Linked DNA regions of Pyxidicoccus xibeiensis. The protein of the gene in region 1 interacts with the protein of each later gene in a pairwise test. Links are inferred from orthologs where the notes say so. Each region holds a gene or a part of one and is shown on either strand. Other genes may lie near its edges. The genes, in order: dnaB and dnaA.

What was found.
Region 2: the proteins of dnaB (region 1) and dnaA interact in binary tests that used the Escherichia coli proteins (3 or more experiments, as listed by UniProt). The link is inferred for Pyxidicoccus xibeiensis from one-to-one orthologs.

The regions. Positions count from the first base shown.
Region 1 is NZ_JAJVKV010000005.1:794,235-801,213, reverse strand. The notes cover bases 3,410-6,342. They hold dnaB (replicative DNA helicase), read left to right. Parts: upstream 3,410-4,158; coding sequence 4,159-5,526; downstream 5,527-6,342. Other genes in these bases: thiD (bifunctional hydroxymethylpyrimidine kinase/phosphomethylpyrimidine kinase), read right to left, coding at 5,671-6,342; LXT23_RS25750 (LytR/AlgR family response regulator transcription factor), read left to right, coding at 3,410-4,058. In the rest of the region: rpsR (30S ribosomal protein S18), read left to right, coding at 1-335; rplI (50S ribosomal protein L9), read left to right, coding at 363-806; LXT23_RS25760 (acyltransferase family protein), read left to right, coding at 980-2,149; LXT23_RS25755 (sensor histidine kinase), read left to right, coding at 2,158-3,285; more of LXT23_RS25750, read left to right, coding at 3,282-3,409; more of thiD, read right to left, coding at 6,343-6,411; LXT23_RS25735 (gamma-glutamyl-gamma-aminobutyrate hydrolase family protein), read right to left, coding at 6,408-6,979. UniProt on the Escherichia coli protein: The main replicative DNA helicase, it participates in initiation and elongation during chromosome replication. Travels ahead of the DNA replisome, separating dsDNA into templates for DNA synthesis.
Region 2 is NZ_JAJVKV010000001.1:1,767,017-1,783,113, forward strand. Bases 7,518-10,346 are described here. They hold dnaA (chromosomal replication initiator protein DnaA), read right to left. Parts: upstream 9,694-10,346; coding sequence 8,341-9,693; downstream 7,518-8,340. Other genes in these bases: LXT23_RS07130 (HEAT repeat domain-containing protein), read right to left, coding at 7,518-8,188; LXT23_RS07140 (imm11 family protein), read right to left, coding at 9,949-10,346. Also shown: LXT23_RS07100 (right-handed parallel beta-helix repeat-containing protein), read left to right, coding at 1-1,224; LXT23_RS07105 (DUF4382 domain-containing protein), read right to left, coding at 1,423-2,238; LXT23_RS07110 (secretin and TonB N-terminal domain-containing protein), read left to right, coding at 2,460-2,987; LXT23_RS07115 (DUF2267 domain-containing protein), read left to right, coding at 3,185-3,667; LXT23_RS07120 (CBS domain-containing protein), read left to right, coding at 3,714-4,166; LXT23_RS07125 (MXAN_5453 family MXYO-CTERM-anchored protein), read left to right, coding at 4,364-6,244; more of LXT23_RS07130, read right to left, coding at 6,341-7,517; more of LXT23_RS07140, read right to left, coding at 10,347-10,518; LXT23_RS07145 (AHH domain-containing protein), read right to left, coding at 10,528-11,856; rpmH (50S ribosomal protein L34), read left to right, coding at 12,212-12,364; rnpA (ribonuclease P protein component), read left to right, coding at 12,377-12,799; membrane protein insertion efficiency factor YidD, read left to right, coding at 12,796-13,014; membrane protein insertase YidC, read left to right, coding at 13,064-14,884; LXT23_RS07170 (hypothetical protein), read left to right, coding at 14,881-15,705; LXT23_RS07175 (hypothetical protein), read left to right, coding at 15,752-15,979. UniProt on the Escherichia coli protein: Plays an essential in the initiation and regulation of chromosomal replication. Binds in an ATP-dependent fashion to the origin of replication (oriC) to initiate formation of the DNA replication initiation complex once per cell cycle.

The DNA.
Region 1 (6,979 bases):
GCGGCTCGCGCGGTGGTGACCGCGGCGGCGACCGCGGCGGTCGTGACGACCGTGGCGGCCGTGACGACCGCGGCGGCGGGATGGGCGGCGACGACGACAAGCGTGGTGGTGGCCGTGGCTTCGGCCGCAAGAAGGTCTGCCGCTTCTGCGCCGAGAAGAACGCCTCGGTGGACTTCAAGGACCAGGCGACGCTGAAGTACTTCGTCACCGAGCGCGGCAAGATCATCCCCCGCCGCATCTCCGGCAACTGCGCGAAGCACCAGCGTGAGGTGGCGGTCGCCATCAAGCGCGCCCGCGGCATCGCGCTCCTCCCCTACAACGCGGTGGTCGGCTAGCCGCCGGGTCCGCACAGGAGACTGAACATGAAGGTCATTCTGCGTGAGGACATCGAGAACCTCGGCAAGTCCGGGGAGCTCGTCACCGTGAAGGACGGCTTCGGCCGCAACTACCTGCTGCCTCGCAAGAAGGCGGTTCTGGCGAGCGAGCAGAACCTGCGCCAGCTCGAGCACGAGAAGGGCGTCATCACCGCCCGGAACGCCAAGCTCAAGGGCGCGGCCGAGGAGCAGGCGAAGAAGATCGGCAACATCAAGGTCACCATCAAGCGCAAGGTCGGCGAGCAGGACAAGCTCTTCGGCTCCGTCACCGTGCTGGACATCGCCGAGGCGGTCGCTGCCCAGGGCCAGACGGTGGACCGTCGCGCCATCCACCTGCCCGAGCCCATCAAGTCGCTCGGCAGCTACGAGGTGGAGCTGCGCCTGCACCGCGAGGTCGTGGCGAAGATCAAGGTCGAGGTCGCGGCCGAGTAGTCGTCGGCTGTACCGCTGAAGTCCGAAGGGCCGTCCGGGGAGACCCGGGCGGCCCTTCTCCTTTCCGGCGCCGCCCCCGTCGTCCGGCTGGCGCCGTCCCCGGTCCGTCCCGCGACATGTGCATGGAGGGCGGGCCGCGCGGTGCGTATCCCGGAGTGGAAGGAGGCTCTCCCATGAGCACCCCCACACTGCCCCGGTCCACCCCCGACGAGCACCACCCTGACCTGGACTGGCTCCGCGTCGTCGCCATCCTGCTGCTGCACCTGTTCCACACGGGGATGATGTTCAACACCTGGGACTGGCACGTGAAGAGCCCCCAGGCGCTGCCCGTGCTGGAGCCGGTCATGGAGGTGATGCACCACCTGCGCATGCCGCTGCTGATGTTCATCTCCGGGGTGGGCACCGCGCTGGCCCTGCGGCGGCGCACGCTGGGAGGCTTCGCCGCGGACCGCGCGAAGCGGCTCCTGTGGCCCCTCGTCTTCGGCATCTTCGTGGTGGTGCCGCCGCAGATCTACGTGGAGCGGCTGCTCCGGGGACAGTTCCAGGGGGACTACGCGGCCTTCTACCCGTCGGTGTTCGAAATCGTGCCCTACCCGGCCGGCAGCTTCAGCTGGCACCACCTCTGGTTCGTCGCCTACCTCTTCGTCTACTGCGTGCTGGCGCTGCCCCTCTTCGCGGCGCTGGCCACGGCGCGAGGGCAGGCCTTCCTCGCGCGGGCGGAGGCCTGGCTGTGCCGGGGGTGGAACGTGTGCTGGTTCTTCCTCCCGCTCGCGCTCAACGGGGTGCTGCTGCACGAGTACCCGACGACACACGCGCTGTTCGACGACCCGAGGACCTTCGGCCACTACGGCCTGCTCTTCCTGATGGGCCACCTCTTCGGCCGCTGCCCGCGCATCTGGGACGTCCTGGTGGAGCGCCGGCGCGTGCTGCTGGCCCCCAGCGCGGTGCTCTTCGTCATCATGGTGCCGGACAGCGAGTTTCCCCTCGTCTGGGAGATGCTCGGCGCCATGGCCGCCCTGTGGCTCTTCATCCTGACGGCGCTCGGCTGGGCGCGGGCGCGCATCCACGTCCGCCGGCCGTGGCTGAAGTACGCGCAGGAGCGGGCCTATCCCTTCTACATCTTCCACCAGACGGTCATCATCGTCGTGGGGTACCTGATGCTCACGCTGCCGGTGGGGCCGTGGGCGCTGCTCGGGCTGGTGCTCACCGTGTCCTTTGCCGCCACCTGGGCCCTGAGCGAGGCCGTGTCGCGCGTGGGCTGGCTGCGGCCCTGCTTCGGGATGAAGCCGCGCACGGCGCAGGCCCGGGTCCCCCGGACGGCGGAGGCGGGGCATACTGCGTGACGAAGCCCATGTCCCCCTCCCCTTCCGAGGACGCGCCAGTCTCCACCGCCGGCTGGCAGTGGCCACGCATCCGCGCCCGCCCGGCGCTGGCGCTGTTCTGCCTCTTCCTCGGCATCGGGCTGGTGAACGGGCTGACGGTCTGCCTGACCATCCTGGGCAATGGCGGCACCGTCCCGGGGCTGGAGCCCTTCCTCTGGGAAATCACCGGGGCGCTGGCGGTATGGGTGGTGCTCCCCGTGGCCCAGACGGCGGTCCTCAATGCGCCGGGGCCGCGCGTCGGCTGGGCCCGCTTCGGGGTCATCCATGTGGCGGGCTTCGCGCTCTTCACCAGCCTGCACATCCTGGTGATGGTGCCGCTGAGGTACCCGCTCTACCGGCTGCTCGGCTGGGGCGAGTACGACTATGGAGCCCTGGCGTTCCGCATCCCCATGGAGGTGCTGAAGGACGTCATCGCGTACTCGGCCGGTGCCACGCTGTGGAGCTTCGTCAACGACTGGCGGGCGCGGCAGGCACAGGCGCTGCGGGAGTCGTCGCTGGAGAGCGAGCTGCGCGCGGCCCGGCTCCAGGCGCTCACGGGACAGCTCCACCCGCACTTCCTCTTCAACGCGCTGAACACCATCAGCGCGGTGATGTACGAGGACCTGGCGCGCACGGACCGGATGCTGAGCGATTTGGGCGGACTGCTGCGCGCCAGCCTCGAGCGCCAGGAGGCGACGTGGACGCTCGCGGAGGAGCGCGCCCATGCCGAGCGCTTCGTCGCGCTGCTGACCGCCCGCTTCGGCGAGCGCGTGACGGTGCGCTGGGACATGGCGCCCGGGCTGGACGGCGCGCGCGTGCCCTGCTTCGCGCTGCAGGCGCTGGTGGAGAACGCGGTGAAGCACAACCAGGACCGGCGGGAGGCGCTGGAGGTGCGCATCCGCGCCCGTGAGGATGGCGCCGGGTGGAGGCTGGAGGTGGAGGACACGGGGCGCGGCTTCGCGGAGTCCTCTCCTGCGGCGGGGCCCGGCGTGGGGCTGACGCACCTGGAGCGCATCCTCGCGCTGCTGCACGGCGGGCGGGCGCGGCTGGAGCGCGGGCGTGGCCCGGAAGGCGGGGCACGTGTGTCGCTGTGGCTGCCTCGTGAGGTGACTGCATGACGCCCTTCAACGTGCTGGTGGTGGACGACGAGGCGCCCGCGCGCACCAAGGTGAAGCGCCTGCTGGCGGATGACAGTCGCTTCGTCCTCGCGGGCGAGGCCGTAGACGGGACGGAGGCGCTGGCGCGGGTGGAGGCGCTGCGCCCGGACCTGGTGGTGCTCGACGTGCAGATGCCCGGCCTCACCGGCTTCGAGGTGCTGGAGGCGCTGGGACCGGAGGGCTGCCCCGCAGTCATCTTCTCCACCGCGTATGACGCCTTCGCGCTCCAGGCCTTCGAGGCGCATGCGGTGGACTACCTGCTGAAGCCCTATGACGCGGGCCGCTTCACCCGGGCGCTCGACAAGGCCCATGCGCTGCTCGTCGGAGGGCGGACGGAGGCCGAGGCCGGCCGGCTCCAGGCCCTGCTGGACGGCCTGTCCCGGGCCTCGCCCTCGCGCCCGCTGGAGCGGCTGGTGGTGAAGGTGGGCGAGGCGTGGGTGCCACTGCGGCTGGACTCCGTGTGGCGCCTGTCGTCCGAGGACAAGTACGTGCGGCTGTACACGGACCAGGGCGAGCACCTGGTGCGCCAGAGCCTGCGCGCGCTGGAGGAGCGGCTGGACCCGGCGCGCTTCGTCCGCGTGCACCGGGGCGACATCGTCAGCCTGGAGGCCGTGGCGCGCCTGGAGCCTTGGACCCACGGCGACGGCATCCTCGTCCTCAAGAACGGCACCACGGTGGTCCTCAGCCGCACGTGGCGTGAAGTCTTCCTGCAGCGCTGGGGCATGGAGGGGTGATCCAGGGGGTAGAGCCGCCCCCCTCCACCCACCCGGTGCTACAGGTCTGTGGCAGAAAATTGGGCGATGTCAGGCACGCCTGTAGAGTGGGCAGGCAGCCATGGATAACGTCCTCGACATCAGAGAAGGCCGGCGGGTTCACGAGGATCTGGCCGCTGAGCGCGCGGTGCTGGGTGCCATCCTCGCGGACAACACGCTCACGGCCGCCGTCGGTGAGGTGGTCCATCCGGACGACTTCTCCAGTCCCGCGCACGCGCAGATCTTCGCGGCGATGCTCAAGCTGGACGGCCAGTCCAAGCAGGTCGACCACCTGACGCTGGCCGAGGAGCTGAAGGTCCTCGGGCAGCTCGTCGCCGTGGGCGGCCCCGCGTACCTGATGCGGCTGGACCAGGTGGTGCCGCTGGCGTCCAACGCCGTCCAGTACGCGCAGATCGTCAAGGACCAGGCCCTGCGGCGGCGCCTGGCCCACGTGGGCAAGGAGATTCAAGACCTCGCCAGCACCGAGACGGGCGAGCTGGAGGTGCTGCTCGACGAGGCCGAGCGCAAGGTGTTCCTCCTCGCGGAGAAGAAGCGCGAGGGCGACCTGCGCCCCGTCAGCGAGCTGATGGAGCAGACGCTCGACCTGCTCGACAAGATGAAGGCCGCGGCCACGGGCGTGACGGGCCTGTCCACGGGCTACATCGACCTGGACATGCAGCTCACGGGTCTGCACGCGGGCGAGCTCATCATCCTCGCGGCGCGTCCCGGCGTCGGCAAGACGTCCTTCGCGATGAACATCGCGGTGCACGCGGCGCTGAAGGAGAACAAGGCGGTCGGCATCTTCAGCCTGGAAATGCCCGCGGACCAGCTGCTGATGCGTCTGCTGGCGTCCACCGCGCGCGTGGACATGAAGAAGCTGCGCGGCGGCCGGCTGACGCCGCACGACGAGGAGAAGTTCCAGGAGATGGCGGGCGCGCTCTACAACGCCCCCATCTACATCGACGACTCGGGTGGTCTGTCCCCGTTCGACCTTCGCGCCAAGGCGCGCCGCGTGAAGCAGAAGGACCCGCGGCTGTCGCTGCTCGTCATCGACTACCTCCAGCTGATGCACCAGAAGGGCAAGGTGGAGAGCCGGCAGCTCGAGGTCGCCGAAATCTCCCGCGCGCTGAAGCAGCTGGCCAAGGAGCTGGAGGTGCCCATCATCGCGCTCAGCCAGCTCAACCGTAAGGTGGAGGAGCGCAAGGGCGGCAAGCCCATGCTGTCGGACCTGCGTGAGTCCGGCTCCATCGAGCAGGACGCCGACGTGGTGATGTTCATCCACCGCGAGGAGTCCGAGGAGGGCCCGGATGGCGCGCCGGCCCAGTCCTCCAGCACCGTCATCCCCGTCGAGCTCATCATCGCCAAGCAGCGTAACGGCCCGGTGGGCTCCATCGACCTGGTGTTCCTCTCCGAGTACACACGCTTCGAGAGCCGCACGCGCGGCGAGTAGCGACCGCGCGCCACGTCGTTCCCGCTCGCGAAGCCCCGCCCATGACTCGCGACCGGGCTCGCGGAGCGCCGCATCACGCGCGGCGCCATGAGCCCATCGGGGCGCCGCGCCCGTGCGCACGTAGCGCACCACCAGCCCTCGCCGCTACTCCGTACCCGTACGCAGGTAGCGCACCACCAGCTCGCGGGCCGCGCGCACCGCCGTGTCCAGCGTGCGTCCCCGTCCGAGCTCCGTCGCCAGCGCGGAGGCCAGCCGGCAGCCGGTGCCCCTCCGCCCCGGCGTGCGCGCCAGCCACTTCCCGTGCAGCACCCGCACCCGTGCCGGCGTGGCCAGCACGTCCGCCAGCCCCTCCACGTCCGGCAGGTGCCCGCCCTTCACCAGCACCGCACCAAAGCCGTACCGGGCCAGCGCGGTGGCGGCCTCCACGGCCTCATCCACCGTGCGGGCGACTGGCCGGCGCAGCAACCAGGCCGCCTCGTCCAGGTTGGGCGTGAGCACCACGCGCGGGCCCGCCAGCGCCAGGTAGCCCCGCGCGGACAGGCGCGACAGCGACTCTCCGCGCGACGTGCGCACCACCGGGTCCACCACCCACCACGCGTCCATGCCCGCGAGGGCCCTGCTCGCGGCGGCCAGCTGCGCGGGCCCGGGCACCATACCCCACTTCACCGCGTGCAGCGGCCCCAGCTCACACGCGGCGGCCACCTGCGCGGCCAGGATGCGCGGCGCGGACGCAAGCCAGGTGAACGTCGCGGTGCCCTGCGCCGTCTGCGCCGTGGGCACGGCTACCGGCAGCCCGCCCCGGGCGCGCACGGCGGCCACGTCCGCCAGCAACCCCGCCCTCCCCGTGGGCTCGTGCCCGGCCAGCAGGAGGACCCGGGGACTCAACGCCGGTGCTCGCGCGCCTTCTGCACGAAGGACTTGTACAGGCCCACGTGCACCGGAATGGTGGTGGCCATGTACTCGGGGTGCCACTGCACGCCCACGGCGAAGACATGCGCCGTGGACTCGATGGCCTCCACCACGCCGTCCGGCGCCACCGCGCAGACATTCACATTCTGACCGGCGGCCCGCACCGCCTGGTGGTGCGTGGAGTTGACCATCAGCTGCCCGTAGCCCACCGCCTCCGCCAGCAGCGTGCCGTTCTTCACCTCCACCGGGTGCTGCGGCTGGGTGCGGTCATGCTTCTGCTCGTGCTCGCGGGCACCCGGCACCTCGCGGCCGATGTCCTGGAACAGCGTGCCGCCCAGCACCACGTTGAGCAGCTGCATGCCGCCACACACGCCCAGCACCGGCATGTTGCGCTTGAGCGCGCCCTTCATCAGCGCCGCCTCGAACGCGGTGCGGCCTTCCTTCAGCGCCCCCAGGCCCTCGCGCGCCGTCTCCCCGTACGCCTCCGGAGGGATGTCGAACGCGCCACCGGTGATGAGCACTCCGGAGACGCGGTCCAGGTACG
Region 2 (16,097 bases), on another replicon or contig:
CCCATGCTGCGCATCGCGCGCAGCTACTGGGTGGTGGATGGCCTCGACATCCAGGCGGCGGGCTCGCAGGCGCACGGCATCCGGTTCCAGGGTGCGCGCCACGTCGTCGTGCGCAACAGCGAGGTCTCCGGCGGCACGGGCCCGGCCGCGGTGACGTTCTACGGCGGTGCGGCGGACATCGGCTTCCTGCGCAACCTGGTGCACGACTACCGGTGGGGTGCGTCGAAGGACAGCCACGGCCTGCTGGTGCAGCCGGACACGGCCCGCATCCTCATCCAGGGCAACGAGGCGTGGAGCAACGGCGGTGACTCGTTCCAGTGCCAGGGCCCGGACACCACGCCGGGCACGTCCATCCCCGTGGACATCACCGTGGAGGGCAACCGCTTCCACGAGGACCGGGAGAACGCCGTCGACATCAAGACGTGCGAGCGCGTCACCATCCGCAACAACAAGTTCTTCGGCTACCGCCCGGCCACCACCGCTCCGCAGGGCGCGGCCATGGTGGTGCACTACTCCGCGCGCCGCATCCTCATCGAGGGCAACCGCGTCTGGGACAGCGGGCGGGGGCTGTCGCTCGGGGGGAACATGGTGCTGAAGGAACCCGTCACGGACGTCATCGTCCGCCGCAACATCGTGTTCAACGGCACCACGGACAAGGGCGGCAGCGGTGACGGGCTGCGCGTGGGCACCAGCCGGCGCGTGCGGCTGTACCACAACACGCTGGCCTTCCTTCCCGTGGGTGGCATCAAGCTGGGCGACGGTGACCACGGCCCGGCGCACGCGCTGCGGGTGCAGGGAAACATCATCTACTCGGCGCCGCGAGCGCTCGAGGTGCGCTCGTCGGGCGTGAGGGACTTCGTGTCGGACCGCAACCTGGCCTTCCGGCCGGGCGGTGACATCGTCTTCCGGTGGGATGGGAAGGATAGCTCGCTGGCGGGCTGGAAGCAGCGCAGCGGGCAGGACGTGCAGAGCCGCGTCGCCGACCCGCTCTTCGTACGGGACCCGGTACGGCAGGACTTCTTCACGCAGGTGGGCTCACCCGCGCGCAACGCCGGAGACCCGAGGCTGCCGGGCAACGGGACGTTCTGCGGCGCGGCACCCGACCTGGGCTTCCTGGAGTCCTGCACGGGCGAGCCGCCGCCCTCCGTGTCCCGGGCCCGTGCGCGCACGCCCGCGCCCTCGGGACGTGCTGTGCCGGGGAGGCGGCAGCCCGGGACGCGGTGAGCGGTTCGGGGCCGGCGGCGCCCGGAAGGAACGCTCATTCCGCGTGAAGGAGCCAGCCCGCCGGACCAAGCGTGGTCCGAGGCCAGCGCCCGGAAGGAACGCTCATTCCGCGTGAAGGAGCCAGCCCGCCGGACCGAGACGGTCCTGCGGCGTCGGCGCCTGGAAGGAGCGTTCCTTCCATCCAGGCGCGTCCACGTCTCAGCCCTCGTCGGACTTCCGCAGGTCGCCGCTGCGCTTGATGTTGCTCTTCACGGTGCTCTCCGCGTCGCTGCACTTGCCGCCGGACTTGCCGTCGATGCGGACCGTGTCGTTGGCCACCTCGACGTCGCCGTCCTGGATGCACTCACCCAGGGGCAGCCCCTCCAGCCACACCTGCGGCTTGAGGAACGCCACGAGCGAGCCACCCTCCGGCACGTCCACACCGGTGGAGGACTCGAAGCGCGCGTCCTCGCTGAACTTGAAGAGCATCTCCAGCTTCCGCGCCACGCCGTCCTGGGTGAAGTCCGCGCGCGCCAGGAAGCTGTAGCCCAGCAGAGGCTCGGTGGCGCCCACCTCGTCGGACTTCGCCTCCTCCAGCCGGAAGTCGATGCGCTTGTAGTTGCCCGCGGGGATGCGCAGCCCGGACAGGTCCGGAGTCGTCGTGCCCGTCAGCAGGTCCACCACGATGGGGCCCGGCACCTGGATGGTTCCCGAGCTGTCGCCGCCCTTGCACTCGGCGCCCTCGAGCAGGCCGCTGACCTCTCCGCACTTCGTGCCCTTGGGCAGGTCCAGGCGGATGTCGCGCAGGTGGATGCGTGCCTGGGTGAGCGTGAAGGCGGTGCCATCGCTCGACTGGAACACGGTGGAGGGCACCGGGGGCGACTCGGCCGCGGCGTTGATCCACGCACTGGAGGTGCTCACCGCGCGCTCGTTCGCCGTGAAGCGCAGGCTGGCGCCGTCACCACCACAGGCAGACAGGCCGAGCGCGAGGGTAGACAGAAGGGTGCCGCTGAAGGCGGGAAGACGAGCAGTCATGGGGGAACTCGGGGGGTGGGAGGGACGCCCGTTGGCCGCGTCCGCTTGCGGTCAGGAGACCCGGCGCCGCGCGCAACGGCCACGATGCGTGGAGGCACACAGCCGGTCACTCCGTGGGAGTCTTCACGCCACGTGGCGGACGCCTGCTCGTCGGGTATGGGCAGAACGCGTGAGCCGCGTGCGCGCTATCCTCGGGAGACTGCTTCCCGGAGGTTCCTTCCATGTCCCGTATCCGAGCCGCCGTGCTCGCGCTGGCGCTGCTGGGTGCGCCCACGCTCGCCGCGTCGCCGAAGTCCGAGGGCCCGCGCGTGACGCTCGACATCGTGAAGGCGGACCTCCACGACGTGCTGCGCATGCTCGCGGACATGCGCCACCTGAACCTGGTGGTGGATGAAGACGTCCAGGGCACGGTGACGCTGAAGCTGCGCAACGTGCCCTGGCGGCAGGCGCTGGAGACGGTGCTCGCCTCCCATGGACTGGGCCGTGAGCAGCAGGGCGAGGTGATGCGGGTGGCGCCGCTGCGCAAGCTCCAGGAAGAGGCGACCCTGCGCACGGCGCTGAAGAAGGCGCGCGAGGAGGAAGCACCCCTGCGGACGTACTTCATCCCCGTGAGCCACGCGCGCGCGGCGGACCTGCTGCCACACGTGCAGGCCCAGCTCTCCCCGCGCGGACGCGTCAGCGTGGATGCACGCACCAACACGCTCATCGTCACCGACGTGGAGCCGGTGAGCCTGCCCTCTCCGAAGTGAGGGCGGAGCGCCTGGCGCTCGCCCACCCACTGCGTCTCGAGTCACCGCGTGCCCTCGAGCCTCCGCACGAGAGGACGGCTCCCGTGTGTGGCTTGCTCCCTGGCCCGTCTCCTGGGCGCGCTCGCGTGGCCCGGTGCCCGCGAGTCGTGCGGTGCCCACGCTCACGTGGGAGCAGAGCGAAAGCAAGGAGGGCAGTGATGGCAAACGAGCGCGAGGGACAGGAGGAGGCGGGAGAGCGTCGGGGCGGCACTCCGGACATCCGCGCACAGCGGAGGGAGTCCCGTACGGCGCAGACCTATGCGCACTTCCTGAAGGACCTGGAGCAGAAGGCGAACATCGGACGTGAGCTGGCGGAGAAGGCCGCGCAGTCCGTGCTGTGCATGCTGGAGCAGCGCCTCATGGACACCGAGGCGAAGCACCTGGAGGCACAGCTGCCACTCAAGGTGAGGGAGCTGTTGCAGCGGTGCCCCCGGCACCAGGGCACGGCACCACGCAAGTACAAGCTGGAGCAGTTCCTGGCCATGGTGGCCGAGGACCTGGACACCACGCCGAACGAGGCCGAGCGGCTCAGCCGCGCCGTCTTCTCCACGGTGCGCGAGCACATCTCCGAGGGTGAGGCCGAGGACGTCATGGGCCAGCTTCCCAACGACCTGCGCGCGCTCTGGGCCCGCGAGGCCTGAGTCGCGCATCACCGAAGGCGGGCCAAACCGAGAGAAGGAGCGCGAGATGATGATGAGGAAGGTCAAGGACGTGATGACGAAGGACGTGGAGGTCATCGACCCCAACGCCTCGCTGAAGGACGCCGCGGAGAAGATGCGGACGCTGAACGTGGGCGCGATGCCGGTGTGTGGCGGCGACAAGCTCTCGGGCATCATCACCGACCGCGACATCGTGGTGCGCGCGGTGGCCCTGGGCATGGACCCGAATACCTGCACGGTGGCGCAGGCGATGACGGACGAGGTGGAGTACGTCTACGAGGACGACGCCATCGACACGGTCGCCCAGAAGATGAAGGACGAGCAGATCCGCCGCATCCTCGTGGTGAACGAGGACAAGCGGCTGATGGGCATCATCTCGCTGGGGGACATCGCGGAGGCGCTGAGCAGCCGCGAGGCCGGCCAGACGCTGGAGGCCATCTCCGAGCCCACGCAGGAGCCGTCAGGGCCCGTCACCCACTGACGCGGCAGGCACATGAGGCAGGGCCCGGGACTCGTGCTGGAGGACCGGGCCCTTCGTGTCTCCAGAGCCTGGGAGCTCCGGAGCCTGGGAACTCCGGAGGCTTGCTCGGGGCGACAGGGCGACGGTGTAAAGTCCGACCCTCCCCGTAATAGCCGGCAGCGGAGACATCCATGAGAGACACGACAGCAAAGTGGAGTGTGCGACCCTTTCCGAGGCTCGGGGGCGTGCTGGGAGCGCTCGCCCTGGCAGCGCCGGCCTGGGCGGAGCTGCCGGACTACACGCCGCAGCTCCAGGCGCGCACCAACCTGCGGGGCAATGCGTCCGGGGCCTACAACGTGGAGCCGGGCAACCTGCTCGCGGGGAGCCTCCAGGTGCCGCTGACGCTGGACCGGCAGGTGGCCTTCCGGCTGTCGATTACGCCCGAGGGACGCTCCGCCGTGTGGTGGGGCGGGGACGGCATGGGGCGGCGCCTCTACCTGCTGCCCGACCTGGGCGAGGACGCGCGCACGGGAGACCCGGGGCTCAACTCGCGGGGAGACATCGCATTCGCCGTGACGGGGGCAATCAGGGCGGCCGACAACGGGGTGTATCTGCTGAACGCCGCGACGCCGGACCCGGTGCGCGTCATCCGCGAGCCCACGGGTGCGTCGGACTGGTCGAGCCTGTGGCTCAACGAGGTGGGCCAGCTGGGGGCGCGGGTGACGTTCAGTGGCGTGGGCAAGGCGTATGCGCTGCTGACGCCGCAGGGGGCTGGCTACGTGGCGACCCTGGTGGCGAAGGAGAAGGGCGTCGACGCGGAGAGCCCCTTCGAGTTCCTCTACTCCCCGACGCTCAATGACCTGGGAGAGATTGCCGGCGTGGGGGACACGCGGGCGCCCGGGACGGGGTTCCAGGAGCTGCGGGTGTTCAGCGCGGATGGCACGTCGCGGGTCATCGCGCGGACGCGGGACCTGGATGCGGCGTCGCCCATCTACCGCTTCGCGTCGGTGCAGCCGGCGCTCAACAACCACGGGCAGGTGGCGTTCCTGGCCACGGTGAGGGACGCGAGCGAGCGGAACATCGTCACGGTGTTCCTGTGGACGGGCCGGGAGCTCCGGATCGTGGCGCAGGGCGGCCAGGGCGGCATCCGGGATGTGGAGTTCTTCCCGGCGGACCTGAGTGACGGCGGGCTGGTGGTCTTCCGCGCGTTCGACAGCAATGGCCTGCGCGCGGTGTGGGTGGGCGACGGGGTGGAGCTGAAGCGCGTGGTGAGCGAGCACGACATCCTCCCGTCCGACCTGGGGCCGGCGCGAGTCGACCAGGAGACGCCGAGCAACCCGGTGTTCGCGGGTGGGCCGCTCATCAACGCGCGGGGGGACATCACCTTTGCCGCGGGCCTGGCGCCGCCGGACAACGACCAGGTGGAGTGGGGCACGGCCATCTATGTGGCGCAGTCGTCGCTGCCTCCGCCGGGTGGGTCGGATGGCGGGACGGACGGTGGCACCGACGGTGGTCCTGGCGAGGACGGTGGTGCGGATGGTGGCCGGGGTGAGGACGGCGGAGTGGATGGTGGCCCGGGTGAGGACGGTGGAGTGGATGGTGGCCCGGGTGAGGACGGTGGCACCGACGCTGGTCCTGGCGAGGACGGTGGCACCGACGGTGGTCCTGGCGAGGACGGGGGCACCGACGGTGGCCCTGGCGAGGACGGTGGTGCGGACGGAGGCCCTGGCGAGGACGGTGGTGCGGACGGAGGTCCTGGCGAGGACGGGGGCACCGATGGTGGCCCTGGCGAGGACGGTGGCACGGATGCGGGCGCGGGTGAGGATGCGGGCGCGGACGCGGGCTCTGGTGGGGATGGGGGCACGGATGCGGGCGCGGGTGAGGATGCAGGCGCGGACGCGGGAACGCAGGAGCCGGATGCCGGCCCGGTGACGGATGCAGGCACCGGTCAGCCTCCGGATGCGGGCAATGGCAACCCTGGAGAGGACAACGGCGGCTGCGGCTGTCAGTCCACGCAGGCCTCGGCGTTCATGCCATGGCTGCTGCTGGGACTGGCGCGGTTCGCCTCGGCTCGCCGCCGTGGCTCGCGGCGGGACTGAGACATCAGGCTGCTCGAGGTTCGCTTGAGGCACGGTGTGCCGGGCTTCCACGTGAGGGAGCCCGGCACACCCCCTGCCCCACCCGGGCGGCGCGCCCTACCCCGCCAGCATCGAGGCCGCGAGGCGCCGGACCTCCTCGGAGACATCGTTCTCGGCCACGTCGCGCAGCAGCGCCACGGCCAGCTCGTCCACGGTCTTCAATCCTCCCAGCAGCCGCACGACTTCCATTCGCACCTGTGCGCTCGAGTCCAGACGCAGCGCCGTCGACAGGGCCTTCATGTGCGGGCCGGCCACGCGGTGGGACATCGCCGCCACGGCCTGGGTCCGGACCCGCGGGCTCGGGTCGCCCAGCAGCACCTCATCCAGCAGCGCATCGGCCTCCGCTCCCGGAATCGTCCGGAGCGCATCCATGGCGGCGTCACGGACCTTCGTCGAAGGATGCAGGAGCGAGGACTTCGCATACGCCAGTCCCCGGGGAGAGCCGGCGTTGGCCAGCGTCTTCAGACACACCACGGGGTCCACGCTCCGGGCCTGGCAGCGCTTCAACACGCCCTCCAGCAGCTCACGGCTGCGAGCGGGCTCCATGGGCTCCAGCCCCTTCACCACCGCGCCCACCGCCAGCGCCGCGGCGTTCTTCACCTCCTCGTCCCGAGCCCCGTCCAGCGCCAGCTCCAGCGCCGCGGCCAGCGCGAGCGTGGGCGTCTGCACGCGGCTCGCCACCCGGGCCGCCTGCGTCCGCAGCTCCGCGCGCACGCGTGCTTCCTCCAGCACCGACACCAGCGCCCGCTGTGACTCCGGCGTGCCCGCGCTCCCGAGCGCCTCCAGCAGCTGGCCCGCCAGCTCCGGACTCGCCGTGCCCTGCCGCACCATGCGCGTCGCGCGCTCCAGCTCGGCGGGCTCCAGCCGGAACAGCGCCGCCAGCCGCGCGCGTGTCGCGTCCCTCGCGTGCGGCTGTGTCGCCCGCGCGAGCAGCCGCAGCAGCTCAGCGGACGTCGCGCCTCCCACGAGCTGTCTGTCCCCGGCTGGCGTGCTCGCCTCGGCCGGCTCCGCCACTGCCAGCCGCTCCGTCTTCAGCGTCGAGCGCACCGCCTGGAAGTCCCCCAGCGACAGGGGCTGGCGGTCCACGCCCACGCCCGTCAGCGCCACCCGCGTCTCGAGGCGTCCCGTCCCGCTCACCTCCATCACGTCCGAGCCCGCCGCCTCCTTCACGTGGCCGTCCTCGAAGAGCGTGAAGGCCAGGTGTCCCTTCAGCCGCGGCGGAGTGCCGGGAGCCGCCGAGCGCAGGTAGCGCCGCTTCGTCTTCACGTACGTGTTGGTGCTGCCTCCCGCGCGGTACTCCGACTCGAAGTCGCCGGTGGTGTCCGACTCCTCGGTGCTCCAGGTGGAGCCGTCCTCCGCCACGAACTGGGTCGCCGCGAGCAGCGCGCGCACGAAGCGCCGTCCCGTCGTGTCCACCGTCGGAGGGAAGTGCACCGCCAGCACCCGGCCTCGCGTGTCCTGCGCCACGTACACGGGCCGCTCGAGCATGACGCGCAGCAGTTGCTGGGCATCGGGACCGAGCACCTGCGTCCCTCCCCGCTCCATCTCCACCCGCGTGAGCACCACCCGGCCCTGGAACAGCTGCTGTCCGCCCTCCGCGCCCGCGTACGTGAGGTCCAGCGTGCCGCTCCACCCGGTGTGCAGGACGTCGGGCTCGCCCGCGACGCCGCCGATGGCCCGCGTGTCCAGGTCGAACAGATACCGGTATCGCCAGCCGGGGATGAGGACCCGGTCCTTCCCCTTCACCCCCTGGCGGACCTCCTTGGGAATCCGGGGTTCGGAGGTGACCAGGGTGACCTGCGGTTCCGTGGGGAACGCGCCCATTCGCCGGTCGGCCACCCGCCACAGGCCCGCTCCCGCCAGCACGGCGAGCAGCAGCAGCAGGCTCTTCAGGCGATGGCTCACGACATCCTGAATACGCGCACCCAGCGGATTCTTGGCTGTCGACGCCCCGCGTCAGAGGGACGGAGCGGGTAGGGGCGTTCAGTCCCAGACTGGACCCGGGGTGCGCCGCACCCTTGGGAACGCGCCATGTCGGGGGCGGGCCCCGGCGTGCTTCAGTTCGCGCCGAGCTTCAGCTCCAGCTCGGCCAGCTCGCGCTGCACGGTGGAGTCCGACGCGCGGAGCCCCTCCACCTTGCGCACCGCGGAGATGACGGTGGAGTGGTCCTTGCCGAAGCGCGCGCCAATCTCCGGGAAGGAGCTCTTGGTCAGCTTGCGGCTCAGGTACATGGCCACCTGGCGCGCGTGGGCGAGGGCCTTGTGACGGCGGTCCTCCTTCAGGCCCTCCACCGTGACTTTGTAGAAGCGGGCCACCTCGCGCTGGATGGCCTCGATGTCCACCGCGCGCTGGGCGGGGAGGATGTCGCGCAGCACCTCCGAGGCGAACTCCTCCGTCACCTGCTGGCGCGTCAGGCTGTGCACCGCCGACAGCTTCACCAGCGCGCCTTCCAGCTCGCGCACGTTCTTCTGGATGTGCTTCGCGATGAAGTGCGCCACCGAGTCGGGCAGGTCCAGGCCCTCGGCCACGGCCTTCTTCTGGAGGATGGCGACGCGCGTCTCGTAGGTGGGCTCGCGGATGTCCGTCATCAGTCCCATGGTGAAGCGGCTGCGCAGCCGCTCCTCCAGGCCGGGAATCTCCGCGGGCACCGTGTCGCTGGTGAGGACGATGGCCTTGTTCAGCTCGTAGAGCGTGTTGAAGGTGTAGAAGAACTCCTTCTGCGTCTCCTCGCGCTTGCCGAGGAACTGGATGTCGTCGATGAGCAGCACGTCGCATTCCTCGCGGAACTTCCGCCGGAACTCGGACATGCGGTGCTCGCGCACGCTTTCGACGTACTCGTTGGTGAACTGCTCGCTGGAGAGGAACACCACGCGCTGGGACGGGTCCTTCTCCCAGATGTGGTTGCCCACGGCCTGCAGCAGGTGCGTCTTGCCCAGGCCGGTGCCGCCATAGATGTAGAGCGGGTTGTAGTGGCGGCCCGGCTTGTCGGCCACGGCCTGGGCGGCGGCGGCCGGGAGCTGGTTGCTGTCCGCGACGACGAAGGTGTCGAAGATGAAGCGCCCGTTCAGCCGGGCCGGGCGGGCCGAGCTCGCCTTGACTGTCGGTGTGGGTGGGAGGCTCGGGTCGGGCTCCAGGCCCTCGACGACCTCATAGGCCACGGTGACGAGGCCGTCACCCTGCCGGGAGAGGTGGGCATCCAGCATGGGGCGGTAGTGATCATCCACCCAGTCGCGGAAGAAGCGATCCGGCACGCCCATCACGAGGGTGCCGTCGCGGACCTCCAGGGGGCGCATCCGCTCGAGCCACCGGAGCGCGTAGTCGAACTTCTCGGAGCGGATCGCCTCCAGCATCCGGGCCCAGATAATTCCAGCACTTGGGAGTGGAGAAGAGGCTTGGGCGAGGGCGTTCACGCGTGTCTCAACCGTGCAAAGCGAGGGGCCTGCGGGCGGTTCGGCCGTGCTAACAGACGGTTCCGGGTCGATCAAGCAACCGGCTCAAAGCACCGGACTTCCGAGTGCTTTTCCCGACGCCGCTGATCGGCAACGGCCATGCCGACCCGGCACGGTTGTGGGCCGCCGGCACCCTCCCCCCAAGGTCTGGGGGCGGATCATTCCGCCCCGGACTCCGGGTGCGGTCTGCAAAAGCGCGGGGCTTTGCAGCGGGGGCTACACCTCGGTGAACTTCACGCCCGTGGCCTTCGCGCGCTCCAGGGCCGTCTTGATGTCCTCGGAGACGATGAGGGCGAGGTTCCAGCCCCAGGTGCGGAACACCTGGGTGTCACCCACTTTCGAGGTGTCGATGCGCATCCCCGAGACCGAGCGGTACTCGCCCACCCGCTCTGGCTGCCCGTGCTCGGGCTTCCAGTAACGCACCTCCCTGGAGGCCTTGTCGTCGATACAGCGAATGAGCCTGGTGGCGACGAGAAGGATGTACTGGTCGGGGTGACCCTGGATGTCCACGGGGATGAGCTGCACGTCGTTGGGCGCCAGCTCCGAGAAGATGGACGCCATGCGGACGTGGACGATGGGAGCTGTGCTGAGTCCCATGGTGGAGAAGTCCAACGGCCTGCCGGGTTGCGCAATGGGAATGGTCAGACGACCTTCGACACGAACAGGGTGCCCCTCCCTGAACACGTAAGGGTTGTCCATCTCCTGACCGCGCTCGTCCAAGGGGTCGTCCAGGTACCAGTATCCAGATCGAACGTTTTCGGCGAGTTCGAAGAAGCGAGCTGGCATGGAGCGTTCTTATCGCGACTTGCCCCGGGTCAGCAGTCGATGGATGTCTGTCCCCTCTGAAATTGCTTCCTCGGCCAGTTCCCGGAGTGCGTCGGTGAGCAATTTGCGGCACGCATTCACGGTTCGGCACGAAATCGTCGCGTCGTTCAGGCGTTTGAAAACCAGTGCATGGTACTCCTGCGGGTGGGGGCCCTTGTGGCCTGGGACATCCACGATGTTCTCGGGGTCCTCCAGTTCCATCCCCGCCTTCTTGAAGAGCTTCTCGAACCTCGGCGTCCAGGGCCCGCCCCGCGCAGCGGAGATGCTGTTCTTGTCCGTGGCCAGGTGATGGCTCTGGCTCCGCTCGCGGTTCGCCATGACCACCGCGTTGGGCGCGAGCGCGAGGGTGAATCCCTCGGCCGTCACCGCTACCGACCGCACGCTGCCCACGGCGGCGTACTGGAAGCCCGCCTGCGACTCCACCGCGAGCGCCGCCTGGGCGGAGCCCGGCAGCCGCGCTGACTTCGCCGCCAGCCCCGCCGTGTTGCCGATGGCCGCCGTGGCCAGCATCGCGAAGACGCGCGCCGCGTTCTCCCCGAGGACTTCGCCGTACGCCTCACCCGCCGCCTGCAACTGCTCGAAGGAGGTGGCCCGGTCGACCTCGCGCACCAGGGTCAGCCACCCGTCCAGCAGGCGCCACACCGTGTCCACGCCCAGGTAGGCAATGGCGACGGCGGTCAGGGTGGCGGCCAGGCCCTTGCTCACCGGCTCGGGTAGCGCCCAGAGCAGCAGATACATGGCCACCGAGGCTGAGAGGGTGGCCATGAGGGCTTGCGGGTCCGCCATGTCCTCCAGGGCCTCGGCCGTCTCCTCCCAGACCGAGTCCATGGCAATGGCCAAGGCCAGCGTGTACTTGCCGTCGCTGGCCAGCAGGGGCCCCTCGTCCAGCAGGCGCAGGCAGTCTCCGGGCTGTTGCTTCCGCGAGCACCACTGGCCGTAGGCGCGCGTCAGCTCGTCGTCCGCGTAGGACTCCAGGAGGTGTGGACCGTCCGTGTCCTCTGGGAAGAGCCGCCGGCTGCGGTGCTCGTACCGGTACACGCCGCTGCGGGAGGGGACGCCGAAGAGCGCTCGCGCCTCTCGCATCGGGTGCTGGAAGGGCCGCACGTCCCTGGCCAGCTCCACCACGGCCGCCTTGAACTCCTCGTCGTCGAGTTCGGCCTCCTCCAGCTCGGCCTCCTCCTCTTCGTGCGGGGTGACGACGAAGGAGTCCTGACCGGTTTCCAGGTGGACGAGGCGGGTGGCCGAACAGCCTGAAGCCACCAGCAGCAATCCAAGCGGTAGGGCCCAGCGCGCTGTCATGGCGATTCCCCGGCGTGAGCGCCCGCCAGAAGACGGGCATGCGCAGGAAATACAGGGAATGCCTGACATGCGGACGAAGCTCGTCGAAGCCCGCCCTCATGAGCCTCCCGACGCATGCGATTAAACCGACCGCATCGAGCGTTGCTCCGGTGGCCGTCCAAGCCAGCAGGGTCACCCAGACCCACACCCACCCACTCCAGCCCGGCTGTTCGCCGGATCAGAAGGGATTCTGGGAAGGGTCCAGGTGATCCAACGTTGACTTACCCTGGAAAGAGGGTTACGGACCCGCCCCTTTCCCCAGTTCAGGTCGCGCCGGAGCGGTAGGAGGCGCCGCCATCATCAAGGAGTTAGAGCCGTGTCCAAGCGCACGTACCAGCCGTCGAAGGTCCGCCGCAATCGCGCCCACGGGTTCCGCAAGCGGAACGCCACGAAGGGCGGCCGTGATGTCCTCAAGCGCCGCCGCGCCAAGGGCCGCAAGCGGCTCGTCGTGTCCGCCGCGAAGAAGTAAGCGAGCCTGCGTGTGAGGGCCGAGGGTGCGACGCCGGGCCAGTCAGGCCCGGCAGACCAACGCTTCCCCAAGGCCCTGCGCCTGCTTCAACGGCGCGAATTCCTGGAGGTCCAGGAAGGTGGGCAGAAGGTGCCCTCGGACTGCCTCCTGGCGCTCATCAAGCGCAATGGCCGGTCGTACTCCCGTGTTGGCCTCACCGTGTCGAGCAAGGTGGGCAACGCCGTGGTGCGCGCGCGCTTGAGGCGAGTCTTACGTGAGCTGTTCCGCAAGCGGCGCACGCAATGGCCGCCCGGCCTGGACGTGGTGCTGGTGGTGCGCTCTTCCGCGAAGGAGGCGTCCTTCCCGGAGCTGTCGCGTGCCTTCGACGGTGTCACCCGTAAGCTGCAGCGGCTCCCGCCGGCCGCGGAGACGAAGCCGAAGGAGCCTCCCCGATGAGCCCGCTCGCCTTCGTCATCTCCCTGCCCATCCGCTTCTACCGGAAGTTCCTCGGCCCGCTCCTGCCGAAGGTCTGCCGGTTCCATCCCTCGTGCTCCACCTACGCCATGGAGGCGCTGGAGAAGCACGGAGGCCTCAAGGGCTCCTGGCTCACCCTCTGGCGGCTGCTCCGTTGCCAGCCCTTCCACCCCGGCGGCATCGACCCGGTGCCGTGACGGGGGCTTCCACCCCTTGCCGCCCTCTCCCTCTCGGAGGGGGGAGTCTATGAACGATCCGCTCTCGCCCCAGTCGAACGATTCGCAGAAGCGACTGCTGGCCGCCCTGGCCCTCTCGTTCGCGGCCACCGCCGTCTACACCTTCTTCTTCGCCCCCACGCCGCCTCCTCCCGGAGCGGAAGGTGGCGCGGACGCAGGCGTCGTCGTCGCCGGCCCCGCAGACGCCGGCCCCGCCCAGGCCGCCCTCCCGCCCGACGCCGACGGAGGCACCCCCGCGGTCGCCGCCGGAGACGCCCCGCCGCCGCCCGCGCGCCAGGTGGACCTGCAGCGCCCGGAGGTCCACTACGCCTTCTCGTCCGGAGGCGCCGGCCTCACCTCCGCGGTGCTCCAGGGCTCGAAGATGCGCGAGCAGCAGGAGCTCAGCGTCCAGCAGGGCTTCGAGAAGCTCATCGGCAAGGACATCCCCCCCGCGCCGCAGATGAACCTGGCGCAGCCGGTGCCGGGCCAGCCGCTGCCGCTCGCCGTCTCCATCCAGGGCGCCAGCCCCCTGCCCGCCGACACGCGCTTCACCGTGACGGAGGGTGCCGAGGGCGCCGCCGAGGGCCTCACCTTCACCGGCCGCCAGGGCCCGTGGGAGGTCGTGAAGACGCTGAAGTGGCCGCGCGAGGGCTTCGAGCTCACGTACACCCTCCAGGTGCGCAACACCTCCGGCCAGCCGCAGAGCGGCGACCTCCAGGTGCACTACGGCCGCGCCATCGACCCCAACTTCGAGCACGCGCCCTCCTTCTTCGGAGGCGTGGGCAACCAGAGCCGCTCCGCGTGCTGGGTGGGCGAGGAGCTCCAGAAGATGGTGCCCGGCGACGACGCCCCCGACGCCGAGGACACCCGCGGCCCGGTGCACTACTTCGGCATCGACCAGCAGTACTTCCTCTCCGCGCTCTACCCGCTGGAGGGCCCCCGCCAGGGCTCCTGCACCCTCACCGCCACGCCCACCGCGCGCACGGTGACGGCGTCCTTCCCGCTCACGGTGGCCGCCGGCGAGACGGTGACGTTGCGCTTCGGCGGCTACCTGGGCCCCAAGGACCCGGACCTGCTCGGCGTGGTGCCCGGCGCCCCGCTGCGCCAGGCCGCCAGCCTGGGTGACACGGCCTTCCACCCGAGGCTCGAGGACACCATCGACTTCGGCATCTGGGCCGTCATCTGCAAAATCCTGCTGGCCGTCATGAAGTTCTTCCACGGCCTCACCGGCAACTGGGGCGTGGCCATCATCCTGCTCACGGTGGTGGTGAAGATGGTGCTGCTGCCGCTCACCTACCGCTCCATGGTCAGCATGGAAGAGGTGAAGAAGCTCCAGCCGCGCATGGAGGAGATTCGCAAGAAGCACGCGGACAACCGCGAGCAGCAGAACCTCGAAATCATGAAGCTGTACCAGGAGGCCAAGGTGAACCCGCTGGGCGGGTGCCTCCCGCTGCTCATCCAGATGCCCGTGTGGATTGCGCTCTTCACGGCGCTGCGCAACAGCTTCGACATCTACGGCGAGCCCTTCATCGGCCCCATCTGGCGCGACCTGACCTACAAGGACCCCACGTACCTGCTGCCGCTGGCGCTGGGCGTGTCCATGGTCATCACCCAGAAGATGCAGCCGCAGATGATGGATGCGACCCAGGCGAAAATCATGACCTGGTTCCTGCCCGTCATCTTCACGCTGACGCTGCTGCAGTACCCGGCGGGCCTGTCGCTCTACATCTTCACCAACAACATCCTCTCCATTGCCCAGCAGTACGGGCTGCGGAAGTGGCTGGACCGGAACAAGCCGCAGACGGGCGGCGGCACGCCAGCGGTGGCGGCGGCGGGAGGCAGACGCAAGTGAGCGAGCAGCAGCAGGCACCTCAGCAGCCGCCAGGGGCTTCGGACCCTGGCGCACCGGCGTCCAACCCCGGCGCCTCGGCGGAGTTCCGGGCCCGGGTGGAGCAGCTCCTCGGCGACATCCTCGGGCTGATGGGCTTCCCCGCCCGGCTGGAGATGCAGGACGCCGCCGATGGCAACCTCTCCGTGGCCCTCCACTTCGAGGCGGGCCCGCCCCCCGGCGTGGAGAACGGACGGCGCAGCCAGGTGGTCGACTCGCTCCAGTTCCTGCTCAACAAGATGATGCACCGGCCCGGCGTGGAGCGACGCTGGGTGGTGCTCGGCGCGGGCGCCCACCCGGAGCCCCGCCAGCGCCGCGAGCCGCAGCAGCCCCAGGCGGCCCAGGCTGCGGCACCCGCTCCGGTCCAGGCCGCGCCGGCTCCCGCCGCTCCTCGCCCTGCTCCCCAGGCGGCCGCCCAGGCGCCCGTGAAGGCGGCGCAGGCCCAGCAGCGGGGCGCACAGGCGCAGCCCGCCCGGTCTGCCCCGGTGACCAAGGTGGACTCCGACGAGCGCTCCATGACGGTGGAGGAGGATGCCGCGCTGCGAGAGGCGGCCCGCAAGCTCGCGGAGAAGTCTGCCAGCCTGGGGCGCTTCTATGCGCTCGCCGCGATGAAGCTGGAGGACCGCGCGCGCGTCGTCAGGGCAGTAGAAGGAGTGGGTGGAGTGAAGGTGACGGCGGAGGGCGAGGGTCGCAACCGCCGGGTGGTTTTCACGCCGGAGAAGCCGGCTCCGCTGCCCAAGCGGGCCCTGCTCCCGGACGACGACGAGGACGACTTCGACGAGTGAGCGCGCTCGCGCCGCACTCGCCGGGTCGCTGGAAGAGAGAAGAGGGATGGGCAAGGCGAAAGCTCTCAAGGACAAGCTGTACGGCGCGGCGGTGCTGAAGATGAGCTTCCGCCTGCGCGGGGACGAGGAGTCTCCCGCCTTCCGTTTCGTCTACCCGGGCGTGCTGCGCGATTTGGAGCTCGAGGACGCCGCGGTGGAGCGCTACATCGAGGAGAACCGCGAGGCCGTGGAGAAGGCCGCTCGCGGCTCCACGCCCCCGATGGGGCCGCGTTAGGCGAGTCGGGTTCCACCCAGTGCCAGAGGGGAAGTGCGGCTCCGTATGACTGGGAGCCCCTTCCCGCTGAAATCTCCATGCGGGAACGTGTCTGGTGTTCCACACCCGCCTGGAGTGT